3 regions of the Bacillus sp. JZ39 genome follow, and region 2 is predicted to be linked to each of the others. Evidence: riboswitches for the same ligand, from Rfam matches in the RefSeq annotation. Region 2 holds a riboswitch; each other region holds the start of a gene.

Region 1 (6,384 bases), 1.7 Mb from region 2:
CAAATTGCTGATTCCGGTTGCAATGCCCCCATTGCCGACTCCTGCAATAATCATCAATAAACCGACAGCAATCATGGATAAGATCGCAACAATTTTAATCAATGCGAACCAAAATTCCAACTCACCGTAAGCTTTGACAGCCAGGAAATTAACACCCGTCATAATGACCAGCGCCGATAATGCCCAAATCCAGTTTGGCACGTCAGGAAACCAGAACCCCATATAGATGCCGACAGCAGTGATTTCGGCCATACAGGTGACAACCCATAAAAACCAGTAGTTCCACCCTGTTAAATAGCCTGCAAGCGGTCCCAAATAATCACGCGCATACCTGCTGAAGGAGCCTGCGACCGGTTTTTGAATGGCCATTTCCCCAAGCGCTCTCATAATAAAAAACATGACCAGGCCGCTTGCGGCATACGCTACCAAAATACCAGGCCCTGCTAATTGAATAGCTGATGCGGAGCCGAGGAACAACCCTACTCCTATAGCAGCTCCTAAAGACATTAAAGAAATATGCCTTTCTTCGAGTCCGCGGTGCAGCTCTTGTTTTTGTTTTTGCATGCTTCTTCTCCCCTAGAAAAAAATATCATTATATCATTTTTCTGAATATTCCGTACGGATTGGGTAAATCAATGATGATGGAGAAATAAAAGGATAACAACAAGGCTTTCGACTACTCGAAAGCCTTGTTGTCTGTTACACAAAGATGACTTCTTTAGGCTGATGGCTCAGCTCTTCAGGCATATACCGTTTTTCAATATTGATGCTGTGCCAGATCATAAAGATTAGCACAGTCCAGATTTTACGGCTGTTATCAGCCTTGTCCGCACAATGGTCTTCAAGAAGCTGAAGGACATAATCCTTATGGATATAAGCATCCGTTTGGCTTTCTTGAATAATATTCCGCACCCATTCGTTCATTTCGTTTTTCAGCCAATGACGGATCGGTACAGGGAAACCGAGCTTTTTGCGGTTTAATACGTGCTCAGGCACAATTCCTTCAGCGGCTTTGCGAAGAAGATACTTCGTCGTGCCGTTCTTCGTTTTCAGCTCATCAGGAATTTTTGAAGCGACGTCGAATACGACTTTATCCAAGAACGGCACACGCAGTTCCAAAGAATTCGCCATCGTCATTTTATCCGCCTTTAACAAAATGTCGCCGCGCATCCAAGTGTGGATATCGACATACTGCATTTTGTTGATATCGCTGTACGAGCTGCTTTCTGTAAAGTAAGTCTTCGTCACATCGCGATATGAAAGGTTCGGATTATAATGCTTCAACAGCTGCTTTTTGACAGACTCTTCAAAGATTTTCGCGTTACCGATATAACGATCTTGAAGCGGAGTACAGCCGCGCTCAAGCAGGCTCTTTCCTCTCATACCTTCAGGCATAACGGCAGCAACGTGCAGAAGCATCTTTTTCAAGCCGGACGGGATCCGTTCAAACGGTTTAAGCGAAAGCGGTTCACGGTAAATGTTATATCCGCCGAAGAGCTCATCCGCTCCTTCACCTGATAAAGCAACCGTAACATGTTTTTTCGCTTCTTTTGCAACAAAGTACAACGGAATCGCTGCCGGATCAGCAAGCGGGTCATCAAAATGCCATACGATCTTCGGAAGCTCATTCATGTATTCCTCAGGCGAAATGACTTTGCTGATATTTTCGATGCCCAGCGCCGCTGCAGTTTCTTTCGCTACATCAACCTCACTGAAGCCCTGCTGTTCAAAGCCGACAGAGAATGTTTTTAAGCTTGGATGAAATTCCTTCGCAACAGACACAATAAAGGAAGAATCAATCCCGCCAGACAGAAACGAACCGACAGGAACGTCACTTCTCATATGAACGTTTACAGAATCATAGATCGCGTCTCGGACTTCTTTCACAAGCTTGTCTTCTTCAGTCTGAACCGGCTTGAAGTTCGCTTTGAAATACGTTTTGAATGTGATATCGCCGTCCGGGCGGATTGTGAATTGTGAACCCGGCTCTACTTTTTTCACATGGGCATCAAGCGTGCTTGGTTCAGGAACAAATTGGAAAGACATGTACTGCTGCAATGCCTCTTTATCTATTTCAATATCATTCTGAGCAACCATTAAACTTTTTCTCTCTGAGGCAAAATAAACCTGATCATTGATCGTTGTGTAGTACAACGGTTTAATGCCGAATGGATCTCTTGCCCCATAAAGCACATGATCGTTTTTATTCCAAATCAGAAAGGCAAACATACCGCGCAGTTTGGACGCCGCTTCTTCTTTATAGTGACGGTAAGTCGCAAGAAGAACCTCTGTGTCCGAATCCGTGTTGAATGTGTACCCCTTTGCTTCAAGCTCTTCTCTCAGTTCAATATAGTTATAGATTTCTCCGTTAAAGATAATCCAATATGTTTCATCTTCATATGATAAAGGCTGTCCGCCATTTTCTACATCAATAATGCTGAGCCGTCTGAATCCGAAGCCGACGTGCTCATCATGGAAATATCCATCACTGTCAGGACCGCGGTGAACGATCATTTGGTTCATTTGTTTGATTAGTTCTTCTTGATCAGCGGTTTGAGCTAACGGATGCTTGTTAAAAACCCCGACAAATCCACACATAGTATTGCCTCCATAATTAAAATTGTCATCATTGAACCCCTATTTATAGACGCTGTGAATAGTATTTGGTTTCACAGTTATGTAAAAAAATAAACATGAATACAACGATAAAAAAGGGAAAGCCGCTTAACCAGTAAGCGGCTATAAAATTATTCTCCTAACGCTTCTTTACGCAGCTGCTCCGCTTTGTCTGTGCGCTCCCATGGAAGGTCAACATCGTGACGTCCAAAGTGGCCGTACGCAGCAGTTTGTTTGTAGATCGGACGGCGCAAATCAAGCATTTTGATAATGCCGGCAGGTCGTAAATCAAAGTTATTGCGAACAACTTCAATCAGTTTTTCCTCAGAAGCTTTTCCTGAACCGAATGTGTTGATTGAGATTGACACAGGCTGTGCAACACCGATCGCGTAAGCAAGCTGTACTTCGCAAGAATCAGCAAGCTCAGCCGCAACGATGTTTTTCGCAACGTATCTTGCCGCATAAGCTGCAGAACGGTCTACCTTCGTCGCGTCCTTACCTGAGAACGCGCCTCCGCCGTGGCGTGCATAGCCGCCGTACGTATCAACGATGATTTTGCGTCCTGTAAGTCCCGCATCCCCTTGAGGGCCTCCGATTACGAAACGTCCTGTAGGGTTGATGAAATATTTTGTTTCTTCATCAATCAGCTCTTCAGGAACAACCGGATTGATGACATGTTCTTTAATGTTGCGCTGAATTTGCTCAAGTGTAATTTCAGGATGATGCTGAGTTGAAATAACAATCGCGTCAATGCGGACTGGTTTGTTATTTTCATCGTACTCAACCGTTACCTGTGTTTTGCCGTCAGGGCGAAGGTACGGAAGAATATCTTCTTTACGGACTTCACTTAGGCGGCGGGCTAATTTATGGGCAAGTGAAATTGGAAGAGGCATAAGCTCTTTCGTTTCGTTGCACGCATAACCGAACATTAATCCTTGGTCACCCGCACCAATCGCTTCAATTTCTTCGTCGCTCATTGTGCCTTCACGGGCTTCAAGCGCTTGGTCTACGCCCATCGCGATATCAGCAGACTGCTCATCAATTGATGTTAAAACCGCACAAGTTTCCGCATCAAATCCGTATTTTGCACGTGTGTATCCGATTTCTTTAATGGTTTGGCGAACCGTTTTCGGAATGTCAACATACGTAGAAGTTGTGATCTCTCCGCTTACAAGAACCAAACCTGTTGTCACAGATGTTTCACAAGCAACACGCGCGTTAGGGTCTTTCTTTAAAATTTCATCTAAAATGCTGTCAGAAATCTGGTCACAGATTTTATCCGGATGCCCCTCCGTAACAGATTCTGATGTAAATAAACGACGATTTTTACTCATGATTTGCTTCCTCCTGCACAAGGCCTCCCGAAAGACCTTGTATATATGATACGGAACTCGCTCCCTCTTATACAATGTACAGTTATATTAGAGAATGTTAATTGGCATATTTATGAAATAAAAAAACCTTTTCCATCGAGGAAAGGGTTTGGTCTTTGTGCCTTTCACTCTTATCGCTCAAGGAATCATACAACCTTGCAACAGGTTAGCACCTTGGTTGTCTCACTCAGTTGAACATAATAAATAACAGAGAAACCGGTTGCTGGGCTTCATAGGGCCTGTCCCTCCGCCAGCTCGGGATAAGAGTATCCGCTCAATGAAATATCTTATCGTAAAAGGGTTTGCAATGTCAATATGATTCAGAAGAAATAGGCACCTATATTGAGGGAAAACAATGGAAATGCACACACAAAAAATAATAAATAGTATAGACTATTTGAAAATATATGTTATACTAATTCACAATTAGCAAAACACAAAAAACGATAAAGGAAGGTTTCATATGAACTCAGTTGATTTGACCGCTGATTTACAAGCCTTATTAACATGTCCAAATGTGCGTCATAATTTATCAGCAGCACAGCTAACAGAAAAAGTCCTCTCCCGAAACGAAGGCATTTTAACATCCACAGGTGCTGTTCGTGCGACTACAGGCGCTTACACAGGACGCTCACCTAAAGATAAATTCATCGTGGAGGAAGAAAGCACGAAAAATAAGATCGATTGGGGCCCGGTGAATCAGCCGATTTCAGAAGAAGCGTTTGAGCGGCTGTACACGAAAGTTGTCAGCTATTTAAAGGAGCGAGATGAGCTGTTTGTTTTCGAAGGATTTGCCGGAGCAGACGAGAAATACAGACTGCCGATCACTGTCGTAAATGAGTTCGCATGGCACAATTTATTTGCGCGGCAGCTGTTTATCCGTCCGGAAGGAAATGATAAGAAAACAGTTGAGCAGCCGTTCACCATTCTTTCTGCTCCGCATTTCAAAGCGGATCCAAAAACAGACGGCACTCATTCCGAAACGTTTATTATTGTCTCTTTCGAAAAGCGGACGATCTTAATCGGCGGAACTGAGTATGCCGGTGAAATGAAGAAGTCCATTTTCTCCATTATGAATTTCCTGCTGCCTGAAAGAGATATTTTATCTATGCACTGCTCCGCCAATGTCGGTGAAAAAGGCGACGTCGCCCTTTTCTTCGGACTGTCAGGAACAGGCAAGACCACCCTGTCGGCAGATGCTGACCGCAAGCTGATCGGTGACGATGAACATGGCTGGTCTGATACAGGCGTCTTTAATATTGAAGGCGGGTGCTACGCTAAGTGCATTCATTTAAGCGAGGAAAAGGAGCCGCAAATCTTTAACGCGATCCGTTTCGGGTCTGTTCTCGAAAATGTCGTTGTTGACGAAGATACACGCGAAGCCAATTATGATGATTCCTTCTATACTGAAAACACGCGGGCAGCTTACCCGATTCATATGATTGACAACATCGTGACTCCAAGCATGGCCGGCCATCCGTCAGCAATTGTATTTTTGACGGCTGATGCATTCGGAGTCCTGCCGCCGATCAGCAAACTAACGAAGGAGCAGGCCATGTACCATTTCTTGAGCGGTTACACGAGTAAGCTTGCCGGAACCGAACGTGGTGTCACGTCTCCTGAAACGACGTTCTCTACATGCTTCGGCTCACCGTTCCTGCCGCTTCCTGCTCACGTCTATGCTGAAATGCTCGGCAAAAAGATCGATGAACACGGCGCAGACGTTTTCTTAGTCAATACCGGCTGGACCGGGGGCGGCTACGGCACAGGCGAACGAATGAAGCTTTCTTACACTAGAGCAATGGTCAAAGCAGCGATTGAAGGTAAATTAGAGGATGCTGAAATGATAACTGACGATATTTTCGGCCTGCACATTCCAGCACATGTTCCTGGCGTTCCTGATCATATCCTTCAGCCTGAAAATACGTGGACCAACAAGGAAGAATACAAAGAAAAAGCAGTCTACCTTGCAAATGAATTCAAAGAGAACTTTAAAAAGTTCGCACATACCGATGCCATCGCCCAGGCAGGCGGCCCTCTCGTATAAAAAACAAAAGCCAAGAGCAATTATGCTCTTGGCTTGTTTTAATTGACGGAATGCAAAGAAGTCAGCTTGTATGTAATGATGGTCCGGCCTTCTTCCCATTGAAGCTTCTGCACTTCAGCTGTGCCTGACTTTTCGCCAAACTTTGTTTTGCGTACATCCATTGGAATCTCCATCGGATATACTCGGTATCCGTCCTTCTCTAACGTGAATATATTTTCATCTATGCGAACTTCTTTTCCTTTTGTCACAATCAGTGTATTAAATTCAACAGGCATTCCCAAAGTGAAATCCCCTTTCGTTCTCTTTTTTCTTTATCATAACATATTTCACTGTCAGCGGTTTTTCATC
Region 2 (6,384 bases):
ATCCGTACTGGTTCGCCATACGCTCTTTCATTTCAGCGACAGCTTTTGTTGTAAAGGTGACAAGCAGCATATTTTCAGGCGGTATGCCTAAGTGTTCGATCATGTGGGCGGCACGGGCTGTCAGCACCCGTGTTTTTCCGCTCCCCGCACCTGCAAGCACGAGGAGCGGGCCCTCTGTTTCCGTGACAGCTTTCAGCTGATCCGTGTTTAAACCGACAGACGGAAAAAGGCTCGTATCGGGTTCTATTGTTTTTGGCACAAATGGTGTTCCTGGTTTAATGCTTCTAGGACGGTGCCATTCTGTAACAGCTGGGGACGGGTCAGCGGCGATCGCTTTTCCCTTGGGTAAACGAATCACACCAGATTCCTGATCATCTTCTTTTTTCCCCTCTTTAGAGGGCTTCGGTTCGCACGCCTCCTCACATGCCGGAAAATCGCCTGGCTGGCGATGGATAAACTCTGGCGGATCGGCGATGTTAAGCCGTAACAAAACGGGCTTTCCGCAATGAGAACAAAATAAATGTCCTTTTATTCCCTCTTCAAAGAGGAATTGATAATGTTCTCTCGAATATGTATGTAAATGTATGATTCTATCATTCAGTCGGGCGCATTTCAAAAAGGGGTCCTCCCAATCAAAAGGTGTTCATTACAGACAATGACTATCATATCAAAAGAAATGTGTTTCAAAAAGTAAGTTTAAGGGAAAAGAGACAGCAGAGGGGTGGGTATTGTATGATATATGCAGGTCAAATTCAGAACCAGCAATACGCTCAATATGCTAATAGAACGATTGGACATAAGCAGGATTATGCCGGAACCGAAAAAATCAGCTATGTCCCGTTTCAGCGGGTATACAAAGAACTGGAAAAGCAGCAGGAGAATCAAACGGCAGCTGAAAGAAAAGTAAACGAGATGAAACGTAAGCGCTCTCTTTATAAGAGATTGCGAGAAAAAGGAATGGGCACATATATTAATCGATATGTATAAAAAACCGTTCATACCAGAGAACGGTTTTTTTATATGCAGTAAAAATCCGGATCTCAAAAGATCCGGATGCGTTCAGTCCTTCATCATTTGTAAGTGCGGAATGCCGGCATCGAGGAATTCTTTTTCAGAAAGCACGCGATACCCGTGTTTCTTGTAAAACGGCACAGCCTGTGTTTGCGCGTTTAAAATGAAACCGGAAGCGCCTCCGTCTGCCGCGGCTTTTTCGAGCGCTTTCATAATGATGCCGCCGACACCGGCTGAGCGGTGGCTTTTCAGTACGCAAATCCGCTCTAACTTGCCGTAGCCGTCCTTCATGCGCCATCTTCCGGCACCGACAGGCTTTTCACCGTCATACACGACGATATGCTCTGACTCATTTTCAAGTTCGTCAATTTCTTCTTCAGCAGGCACGTTTTGTTCTTTGACAAAGACTTCTTCTCTTACATAGAATGCATCTTTCAGTTGTTCTTCATTTTTTGCGATAACTGCTTTCATTATTCTCCTCTGCCTAGCAAGAAGGTTTCATATACTGTCCACGATCCGTTTTCCAACTGGTAAAGCAAGTGGAAACGGTCAACGATTTCTTCATGCGACACTTCCTGCATTTTTAATTGTCCCAGCACATCTGAATGCTCATCGTCGGAAAGATTTTGGCCGACCGTCACATGCGGAACGAAATTATATTCCTGTTCTCCTGCCAACACACCGGTGTATAGCTTTTCATTGAGTGTTTTTAACTCTTCCGTCGGTTCTGCTTTGATGTAAATGACATTATTGACAGGCGCAAATGAGCTGTATTTTGTCATTTTGAGAACGAGTGGGTGGGACTCTTTTGCGATGTTTCTTAAATGTGATACGAGCTGATCCGCTTTCTCCTCCGCGCATTCAAAGGATGCTCTCAGCGTCAAATGAGGCGGGATTAGAGAGTAGCTTGGGTCATAGCGCTTTCTGTAAGAGTTTGCAAGGTCTTGGAGCTTTTTTGATGGAAATAAAACGATTCCGTATTTCATATTATGTCCCTCCTGGAAATAAAGTATGATAGAGTGTTAAAGCATTTTTTTCAGCGCCGGGGTGATGAGCGGCTGCCAGTATGTCCATTTGTGGTCTCCGTCAAATGGCTCGAAATCATAATCGGAAAGCTTTTTCTCCAGCAGCTGTTTCAGCTCCCGGTTCGGTTCTGTAAAGTCCAGAATGTTCCCGTCTGTCGTGTGGACGTCAGTTTCTTTTGTTCCGATTTGGTGATAAATAGAGAGGTGTTTGATATCGTCTGACTGTTTTACGGCTTCTAGTACGTGTTTGTCAACATAGGGAGACTGCATGATGATGTTGCCAAACATATTCGGATAATCAAGCGCTGTCATAAGTGACACGGTTGCTCCGAGCGAATCACCGATCAGCGTTCGGCCGTAACCGATCTGATAGGTTGGATACTCATCATCTGCAAAAGGAACGAGCTCATGGGCGATGAACCGTTTATAAGCCGAAAATTTTGAACCCTCCGGATGATAGGTGTTTCTGCGCTCTTTTACATCCTTATAAGGAACACCGATAATAATGCTCCGGTCTATTTCGCGTTTCGACAGCAATTCCTCAACCTGTCTGCCGATTCTCCCCAGCCTGAAATAATCGTGGCCGTCCTGCGCGATAATGACATGGTATTTATAAAGCGGGGAGTAGTTGGACGGCAGATAAACAAGCAAGGTCATTTCCTCGTTAAGCTCTTTTGAAAAGAATTTCTTTTCTTGCACTGTGCCGTTTTTCGGTGCCATAAAAACATTCCTCCAGGACATCACTATACTTTCTTGCATTTTCAATTATTGTACCATGAATTATTAGAAATTTCTCTCTTTAAACGGTTCGGCACACGAAGAAAAAAGTGTTGAAATAAACTGTGAATTGCGCTAATATAAAACAATCAGAAAATTGAAATCGATATTTCTTATCGTGAGAGGTGGAGGGACTGGCCCTTAGAAACCTCAGCAACCGGCTTGTTTTGCATGTGCAAAGCGCCAAGGTGCTAAATCCAGCAAGCGTTTTTTATGCTTGGAAGATAAGAAGAAGCGTTAAACCCCTTCTTCTTATGAAGAAGGGGTTTTTATTTTGAAAAGGGAAGGTGTCAGCTATATGTCACAGCACGTTGAAACGAAATTAGCTCAAATTGGGAACCGTAGCGATGAAGTCACGGGAACAGTGAGTGCTCCTATCTATTTATCAACAGCATACCGCCACAGAGGGATCGGAGAATCTACCGGATTTGATTATGTCCGCACAAAAAATCCGACACGCCAGCTTGTTGAGGACGCGATCGCTAACTTAGAAAACGGCGCGAGAGGGCTTGCCTTTAGTTCGGGAATGGCTGCTATCCAAACGATTATGGCGCTGTTTAAAAGCGGAGATGAACTGATCGTTTCATCGGACCTATATGGCGGCACGTACCGTTTATTTGAAAATGAATGGAAAAAATACGGCTTGACTTTTCATTATGATGATTTCAGCGATGAGGACTGTTTACGCTCTAAGATTACGCCGAATACAAAAGCGGTGTTTGTGGAAACGCCGACAAACCCCCTCATGCAGGAGGCGGACATTGAACATATTGCCCGGATTACAAAGGAGCACGGTCTTCTGCTGATCGTAGATAATACATTTTATACACCGGTCTTGCAGCGGCCGCTTGAGCTGGGAGCTGACATTGTCATTCACAGCGCAACCAAGTATTTAGGCGGGCATAACGATCTGCTTGCTGGACTTGTCGTGGTGAAGGATGAGCAGCTCGGAGAGGAAATGTTTCAGCATCAAAATGCAATCGGCGCCGTCCTGCCGCCATTTGATTCGTGGCTTCTGATGAGAGGAATGAAGACGCTGAGCCTCAGAATGCGCCAGCATCAGGCAAACGCGCAGGAGCTTGCGGCGTTTTTAGAAGAGCAGGAAGAAATTTCGGATGTGCTGTATCCCGGAAAAGGCGGCATGCTGTCCTTCCGTCTGCAAAAAGAAGAATGGGTCAATCCGTTTTTAAAAGCGCTGAAGACCATTTGTTTTGCAGAAAGCCTCGGCGGGGTGGAAAGCTTTATTACATACCCTGCGACCCAGACGCACATGGATATTCCTGAAGAGATCCGCATCGCAAACGGGGTGTGCAATCGGTTGCTGCGCTTTTCTGTCGGTATTGAACATGCGGAAGATTTAAAAGAGGATCTAAAACAGGCATTATGTCAGGTCAAAGAGGGAGCTGTTTCTTTTGAGTAAACACAATTGGACGCTGGAAACCCAGCTCGTGCACAATCCATTTAAAACAGACGGCGGAACCGGGGCGGTCAGTGTACCGATTCAGCACGCCTCGACTTTTCACCAATCTTCATTTGAAGAGTTCGGGGCATATGATTACAGCCGCTCTGGCACGCCGACAAGAACAGCTCTCGAAGAAACAATTGCCGCACTGGAAGGCGGAACAAGAGGATTTGCTTTCAGTTCAGGCATGGCTGCCATCTCAACAGCATTTTTACTGCTGTCACAGGGTGATCACGTTCTTGTGACAGAAGATGTATACGGCGGAACCTTCCGTATGGTGACAGAGGTGCTGACCCGGTTTGGCATTGAGCATACGTTTGTCGACATGACGGATCGTAATGAAGTGGCGCGGAGCATCAAGCCGAATACAAAGGTCATTTATATGGAGACGCCATCAAATCCGACACTTGGGATTACGGATATTAAAGCGATTGTTCAGCTTGCAAAAGAAAACGGCTGTCTGACCTTTCTGGACAATACATTCATGACACCGGCACTGCAGCGTCCGCTTGACCTCGGCGTGGATATTGTACTTCACAGCGCGACAAAATTCTTAAGCGGACACAGCGATGTGCTCTCAGGTTTGGCTGCTGTCAAAGATGAAGAGCTTGGGAAGCAGCTGTATAAGCTGCAAAACGCGTTCGGCGCCGTCCTTGGCGTGCAAGATTGCTGGCTCGTGCTGCGCGGCTTAAAAACGTTGCAGGTCCGTTTAGAAAAAGCGAGCCAAACAGCCCAGCGGCTTGCGGAATTTTTCCAGAAGCACCCGGCGGTCAAGCGCGTGTATTATCCGGGACTGGCTGATCATCCCGGCGCTGAAACCCATAAAAGCCAGTCAACGGGAGCGGGCGCCGTGCTATCTTTTGAGCTTGAAAGCAAAGAGGCCGTTAAGAAGTTAGTCGAGAATGTGTCACTGCCGGTCTTCGCTGTCAGCCTTGGCGCCGTGGAATCGATTTTGTCCTATCCGGCAACGATGTCTCACGCGGCAATGCCTAAGGAAGAGCGTGAAAAACGCGGTATCACTGATGGCCTGCTCCGTCTGAGTGTGGGCGTCGAACATGCAGATGATTTAGAACACGATTTCGAACAAGCGCTGAAAGAAATTGCTCCAGTTGCGGTTCGTTAAAAAAGAAGCCGGGGATGGCCGGCTTCTTTTATTATTGTTCGTCATCAGGATTCAGAATCGCGAGGACTTGATGATCCTCCCAAACGCCATTAATTTTTACATTTTTTCGGGCGATGCCTTCTTTATGAAATCCCGCTTTTTCTAAAACACGCATGGACCCGAGATTACGGGGCATCACACCGGCTTCAATCCGATGCAGTTTCAATTCGTGGAACGCATAATCAACAACCAATCTGACTGCCTCTGTCATAATGCCCTTTCCATTATGAGCTTTGTCTAAAAAATACCCAATGAACGCAGTTTGCAGCGCCCCACGGATGATTTGAAAGAGCGAAACCGTCCCGATTAATCTATCGTCTGACGCTGTAAAGATGCCAAAATGATATTCTTCATCTTTCTCAAGTCTTTCCTGATACTCGGTTATTCGTTTTCTTTGCCCCTCAACCGTATAGTAATCGTCTGCGCGTATCATAGAAAACTGTTCGAAAAAATCTCGATTTTCACTTTGCAGCCGCAGATTTTCTTCGGCATCCGTTACTTCTAAAGGTCTAACATAAATGGTTTTTCCTTTTAACATACAGTGATCTCTCCGTTCTCGTGTCAGCATTCCTCTTACATTATTCTCAGGGAAATGCAAATATCCTTTTTATAAGAAGGAAGAAAACCAATTTCCCATAAAAGTGCCAACATAGTTGCCGATTAAGTAGCCGAGCGTACCGACAAGCATGATCGGGGCGACAAGCTCCCGCCATCCCTTGGCAATTGCCATCGCAGCCGCAGTCGTCGGTCCCCCGACAGTAGCGTTGACGGCGAGCAGAATTTCTTCAAGCCGCACACGGAACAATTTTCCGGCAGCTAAGGAAACCGCTAAATTGCTGATCGCAATGATAAACACGAATAATAGAATAAGGGGGGCATTCGTGACGATTAAACGGAGATCTGCAGGAATGCCGATCACCACAAAAAACAAATAAATCAAAAAGGTT
Region 3 (6,384 bases), 770 kb from region 2:
CAATGCTGTTGATGATTCTGATGATTCCGCCTGTAAGCACGCGCGGATTTGTAAATAGAATCGTAACCCCTTTTAAAAGCTCCTCGGCTGTTTCTGATCTTTTTCTTTTCTTCTTTTCAAAACGGTCTTTATTGATAAACAATGCAAAAAATGCACCGAGACATACCCAGAAAATAGAGCTCCAAAGCGTATTCAAATAACCGAACGCTTTGATCGCGTAGCTTGAGTACCAAGCGCCGAACACAAACATGCCGAGGCAATATGCAATCCAAAACCAGCCGACAGCAGTGCTCAGTTTGCTTTGCGGTGTTCTGTAAATGACCCATGTCAAGAAAGAGTAAGCAAAAAGCGGGTAACCTAACCCTTTTACGAAGTAAGTCACATACATCACTGGCAGGTTCAGCTGTTCAAATCCAAATACGATAAAAGCAGCTGTACCGATCACATAAAACAACAGCCCCATAAACATCGTTCGTTTTGCGCCAAATGCTTCGAGACATACACCCGAAAACCAGGAAGCTATGGCAAGCGCAATTCCGTATATACTAAAAATGGAAGCGGACTGCTGAACGGTGAGCCCGTTTTCGATCAAAAAAGGACTGAGCCAGCCTTGTTCAAGGCCATCTCCCATCATAAACAAAACAACCCCTAAAAATCCCCAGGCAAGCCGCTTCGGTATTCCTATTTTATCCAACATATCTGTCTCCTCCTTAGATGCTTATATTCATTACCGTATTACCTTATTAAAGTTGAAAATTAAATGATTCCTCAAAACAGCAAAAATGCCGCCTTAAATCAATACTTTGCTTTCTGAACCTGAAAAAAAGCGCTGTGTTTGCTTCCATTTCTCATATAAAGCCAATTCTGTCTGACAGTCCTTCGGTTCGATCACCCGGACATTTGCTGACATCTCCTCCGTTAATTGAAAGGTTTCATTGCAAATGACTGCAGCTCCAACAACAGATGCCTGATGATATCCCTCTTGGACATAGACCTTTTTTTGAAGAAGATCCGCGATATATTGAGTGAGCGCTTTGCTTTGGAATCCCCCTCCGCACACCCAAACATAGTCACGTTCAAACGGAGTAACCTCTGTTAAAATGTCAAAGTTCCATTTAATTGAAAATGCGATCTCTTCTAGCGCTGCACGTACAAAATGTGCCCTCTTTAAATGTGCTGACAGCGGGGCATCAAAAAGAAAACCGCCTCTCGTTAACGCATTCTTTTCAGCCGATAAATAAGAGCCGAGAGCCGCTACACATGCATGGTCTTCTTTTGCAAGTGCAGAAATCTCCTCCTCCATTACTTCGTACGTTTCATTCGGATAAAAAATCTGTTTTAATTTTTGATAATTCAAGCCGGTAATTCCCGGATTCGTTTCCACAAGCCAATGCCCTTGATCCGTATGACAGTTCAGCCAGGCTTTATGTTTTGTGTCGCCATGATCCGCAGTAATTTTGGTTATTGGCGTTGTTGTCCCTGATACAATGACAATGTCCTCAAGTCCAGCTCCGGTGCTTTTGACAGCTAGCTGTGTATCCCCGCCCCCTGCTATAACCTTAGCATTTATTGAAAGGCCTAATTCGGATGCATATTCATTTGCTATCGTTCCAATTGCTGTTCCCGCTCTTACAAGAGGCGGAAGGATAGATGGAGAAAAGCCGAATATGTCGCACATCTCTTCTGACCAAGTGTTTTGCTTCACATCAAACAGCAGGGTTTCTGTTGCCTGTGATGGTTCATATGTTAATATTCCGCTCAGTTGGTACGTCACCCAATCACTGATGCTAGTAAAGCTTGCAGTCTTTTCCCATAAAGAGGGCTGGCGCTGTTTTAATCCATAAAGCTTGAGCGCGGAAAAAAGTGCGGTTGGCAGGCGGCCTGTGCGGCTGTATATCTCTTCCCGATCGGGAATGCTCGCCTCCCACTCTCGACCGCGGTTATCGATGTTCGGCAGCCCAAGAAAAGAATCGCCGTTTTGATCGATCAGAACAATCCCCTGTCTTTGACTCGTCGATGTCAAACCAATGATGTCAATATCACACGAACGGGATAGCACACGTTTTGCCAAATTCATCACCTGCTTCCACAGCACCTGAGGAGAAAAATAACGGCTGTCCGGGTAAAGCGTCTCTGTGGAATACACGATGTCCTCCCGTTCAACTGTTAGAACACTGCCAGTTACACTCACGACCGCTACCCTCGCATTGCCTGTGCCAATATCAAAAACGAGATAGCCTTTTTGTTTTTTCATTCTGTTAGCCTCCTTTCTTATACCCCTGTTTTCAGTTCGTCCTTGTTATACATTGTCGGAATATTAAGAGTTTTTTCACCCTTCCACTTTTTGAGGGCTTTATTCAGTATCGTCACGTGATGATCCTCCACTTCAAATGTTGCTCCAGCGAGATGCGGTGTTGCCAGAACATTAGGCAATGAAATCAATTCATAATCTGATTCCTCTGGAGGTTCATGATAAAAAACGTCTAATATCGCACCTCTGATTTTGTGTTCTTTTAATACAGATAAAAGATCTTCACGGTTTACAACAACTGCTCTTGAAGTATTGACGAAAATCGCACTCTGTTTCATCAGATCAAAATACTTCCGATCAATAAATCCAAGTGTTTCCTCAGTACGAGGCAGATGGACAGAAACGATATCACTGTCTGAAAACACCGTTTTAAGAGATACTTTTTCATACAGCGGATGATCGTCTTGAATGAATGGATCGTAATAATTTATTTTACAGTCAAACGCAGTCAGCAGTTTTGCAATCCTTTGGCCAACCGCCCCGAACCCAATCATGCCAACCGTTTTTCCTGTTAATTCATTTCCTTTAAATTTGACATAAGCCTGCAGGTAATCACTGTTCCACTTTCCATCCTTCAGCCATTGATTCGAGGCGCTGGTATGGCGCAGAAAGGAAATCACATTTCCAATAAACATTTCAGCAACGGCTTGTGCATTCCGCCCTGGTGTATAAAAAACAGGTATGCCTCTTTTTGAGGCAGCTGCCACATCCACATTGGAGGGCATTCCCCTGCAAACACCGACAAATGAAAGTTCGGGAACAGAAGCAAATACGCTGTCTGTTACCTGATCAAGTTCAGTAATCAAGCCTGTCGCATTTGTTGCTTTTAGCAGCTGAATGAGTTCATCCTCCCGATATGCCCGGCCTTGTTCCTTCCAAGATTGATAAGCAACTGAGTCAAACAAGTTTTCTAGCTCTTTTCGTCCTTCTTCGTTGTACGGTGCTGTAACCAAAACCGTCATGGTGCAAAACATCCTTTTCATCGTATTTTTTCATAAAAAAAATCTCTTTCCGCAGATGGAAAGAGATTCATATATAGGCGCGCTCTGTTACAGGCAGACGCCGGTATAAACCTTGCTTTCCTATCTTTCAAGCTGACGCTTGCTGGAATTGGCACAATAATGTTGCCGAGGTTTCATAGGGCCAGTCCCTCCACCTCTCTGGATAGAAAATGTTGAGTATGTAATTTTCAGAATGAAGAATACGTTTATCATAAAGAAGTCTCAGATTGATGTCAATCTCTTTTTTCAGAATTGACGTTATCATCCGAAATGTTATAATTCTTACAAAATATCTAACTAGAGAGAGGAACTGGGCCATGAAATCTTTTGCCACACAACAAAACGGCATTTTCAAATCCGTTTGCTCGCTGGACTGCCCGGATCAGTGCGGATTGTTAATACATAAAAAAGACGGGAAAATCGTAAAAATGCAAGGAGACCCTGATCATCCTGTCACAGCCGGAAACATATGCAACAAAGTCCGGAATATGACGGAGCGCATCTATGATGAAAAGCGGCTGACTACACCGCTCAAACGAACAGGTGCGAAAGGCCAAGCGATATTTGAACCGATTTCTTGGGAAGAGGCAATCGATACGATCACCTCCCGCTGGAAACAGCTGATTGATGCAGAGGGAGCTGAAAGCATACTTCCTTACAGCTTTTACGGAAATATGGGGAAATTGACAGCTGAAGGAATGGACCGCCGCTTTTTTTACCGCATGGGGTCAAGCCAGCTTGAACGGACGATTTGCAGCAAAGCGGGATCTGAAGGCTATAAATATACAATGGGCATAAGCGCGGGAATCGACCCTGAGGAAACCATTCATACAAAACTATTTATTTTTTGGGGAATAAATGCGGTCAGCACAAACATGCACCAAATTACGATCGCCCAAAAAGCGCGAAAACAAGGTGCCAAAATTGTCGTGATCGATGTGCATAAAAATCAAACAGGACGTCTTGCAGATTGGTTTATCCCAATAAAACCGGGAACCGACAGTGCACTTGCTCTTGGCATCATGCACATTTTATTTAAAGAAAACCTTCATGATGAAGCATTTCTGTCCGAGTACACGGTTGGCTATGAAGAGCTCTGTGAACACGTGAAACAATATGATCCTGAAAAGGTATCGACGATCACCGGTGTCAGTACCGAAGATATTTACCGACTGGCAAAAATGTACGGGGAAACCTCCCCTTCTTTTATCAGAATCGGAAACGGACCCCAGCATCACGATAACGGCGGGATGATTGTAAGGACGATTGCCTGTCTTCCGGCGATCACCGGCCAATGGCTGCACACAGGGGGCGGCGCAATTAAGCATAACAGCGGAATTTTAGAATATAACACAAATGCCTTGCAGCGGCCCGACTTATTGAAAGGGCGCACCCCGAGGTCGTTTAATATGAATCAGCTTGGCAGGGTGCTTTTGGAAACAGACCCGCCGATTCGCTCTCTATTTATTTACGGAACGAACCCTGCCGTCGTCGCGCCCGAAGCAAACAAAGTCAGACAGGGCTTGCTGCGGGAAGACTTGTTTACTGTGGTTCATGATTTGTTTTTAACGGAAACGGCTGCATATGCGGACATTGTACTGCCTGCAACATCCGCTTTTGAAAATACTGATTTTTACACCTCCTACTGGCACCATTACATTCAGCTTCAGCAGCCGGTGATTGAGAGATATGGGGAAAGCAAGTCTAACACTGAGGTTTTCCGATTACTGGCTGAAGCCATGGGATTCACAGACCAGGAGCTTAAAGATTCAGATGAAGAATTAATCCGCCAGGCGCTTGACCATCCAGATAATCCACATTTGGCAGAGATTGATTACGATGCACTTGCTAAGCATTCATTTATGAAAGCGAAACGCGAAAAGCGACTGTTTCCGGGCGAACTTCCAACGCCAAGCGGAAAAATAGAATTATATTCAGAACAAATGAAACAAGACGGCTTCCCTGCTTTACCGACATATACACCTCTTGTAACCGATAATGAACATCCGTTTATGTATGTTCCGGGGCCAAACCATAATTTCTTAAACTCAACATTTTCCAATAATGAAAAACACATCAAGCTTGAAAAGACGCCAAAGCTCTTTATCAACACAAAAGATGCTGAAGAACACGGAATCGTTGATGGGGCACCTGTACGAATTTGGAACAGCCGGGGAGAATGCCAGCTGACCGCTGCAGTTGGAGAACAAGTGCTGCCAGGTGTCGTTGTCAGCCAAGGATTATGGGCGGATGAACAAGGAAAAAAACAGCTTGTAAACGCGCTAACCCCAGACCGATTGTCCGATATGGGCGGCGGCGCCACCTTTTTTTCAGGACGCGTGCAGATTGAAAAGGTTTGAAAAAATAATGAAACCCCTAGTATGCCAAGCCCGTATAACATAACATCGACATAATGGAGGCATACACATGGACGTTTTTTTAGGAATTGGTATTGCTTTGGCTGGATATTTTATCGGTGAAGGCTTAAAGCAGAGGAACCAAACCAAAGGTAATGAACAAAATGATATCTTGCTAATAAAAGAACGGGATATTTACTTTTACATCGGACTTTTTTTAGGAATAACAACGACTGAAGCAAAACAGTTAGCTGGAGACATGGCAGACCTGCCCTACATCGAAATAAACGGAAAAAAATATGTCCAGAAACATATGTTAAAAGATTGGACATTCACATTAGTTGAAAAACATCAGGGTGAATAAAACAAATCTGAGGAGAGCGAGATTCATTGTCACGCTCTCCTCTGTTTAGCTGTATGGATTGACCGCCACCAAAACTTTGTTCCATAAGCGCTGATAAAACGATAAACCACCATCTATGTTCTTTCCTCAAACAACTCAAGATGCCCGTTCCACAACAATAGTTTTTATATTCCGATGACGTGATGATCTTGATGAACGTATGTATCGTAAAACACTTAGAAAACCTATTCGGTTCGAATGTGTGCTCTCATTATGCCCCCATACTGCGCCTTTATCCGCGGAGGATTTTTTTAAAAAAATATGAAACCTAAAGCTTTTAGATCCTGAATTTTTATTGAACCTCCATATTTC

What was found. Region 2 has a riboswitch for S-adenosylmethionine ahead of metI (cystathionine gamma-synthase/O-acetylhomoserine thiolyase). Riboswitches for the same ligand answer to the same signal wherever they lie in the genome.
Region 1: it holds a riboswitch for S-adenosylmethionine, as region 2 does, so the genes downstream of both, metK (methionine adenosyltransferase) here and metI (cystathionine gamma-synthase/O-acetylhomoserine thiolyase) in region 2, are expected to answer to the same signal.
Region 3: it holds a riboswitch for S-adenosylmethionine, as region 2 does, so the genes downstream of both, M1D65_RS09930 (2-hydroxyacid dehydrogenase) here and metI (cystathionine gamma-synthase/O-acetylhomoserine thiolyase) in region 2, are expected to answer to the same signal.

What each region holds. Positions count from the first base shown of each region.
Region 1 covers NZ_CP096389.1:2,910,166-2,916,549, forward strand. The annotation lists gene alaP (alanine permease AlaP) at 1-564, opposite strand, end outside; gene asnB (asparagine synthase (glutamine-hydrolyzing)) at 700-2,598, opposite strand; gene metK (methionine adenosyltransferase) at 2,748-3,950, opposite strand; SAM riboswitch class I at 4,118-4,256, opposite strand; gene pckA (phosphoenolpyruvate carboxykinase (ATP)) at 4,453-6,036, shown strand; gene M1D65_RS14940 (DUF2584 domain-containing protein) at 6,075-6,317, opposite strand; gene M1D65_RS14945 (alpha/beta hydrolase family protein) at 6,369-6,384, opposite strand, start outside.
Region 2 covers NZ_CP096389.1:1,225,822-1,232,205, forward strand. The annotation lists gene M1D65_RS06375 (ATP-dependent helicase) at 1-616, opposite strand, end outside; gene M1D65_RS06380 (hypothetical protein) at 733-987, shown strand; gene M1D65_RS06385 (GNAT family N-acetyltransferase) at 1,060-1,482, opposite strand; gene M1D65_RS06390 (YjcG family protein) at 1,482-1,997, opposite strand; gene M1D65_RS06395 (esterase family protein) at 2,034-2,756, opposite strand; SAM riboswitch class I at 2,924-3,044, shown strand; gene metI (cystathionine gamma-synthase/O-acetylhomoserine thiolyase) at 3,112-4,233, shown strand; gene metC (cystathionine beta-lyase) at 4,226-5,398, shown strand; gene M1D65_RS06410 (GNAT family N-acetyltransferase) at 5,430-5,975, opposite strand; gene M1D65_RS06415 (DUF819 family protein) at 6,045-6,384, opposite strand, start outside.
Region 3 covers NZ_CP096389.1:1,991,133-1,997,516, forward strand. The annotation lists gene M1D65_RS09920 (MFS transporter) at 1-697, opposite strand, end outside; gene M1D65_RS09925 (FGGY-family carbohydrate kinase) at 791-2,254, opposite strand; gene M1D65_RS09930 (2-hydroxyacid dehydrogenase) at 2,272-3,294, opposite strand; SAM riboswitch class I at 3,391-3,482, opposite strand; gene M1D65_RS09935 (molybdopterin oxidoreductase family protein) at 3,630-5,672, shown strand; gene M1D65_RS09940 (hypothetical protein) at 5,740-6,033, shown strand.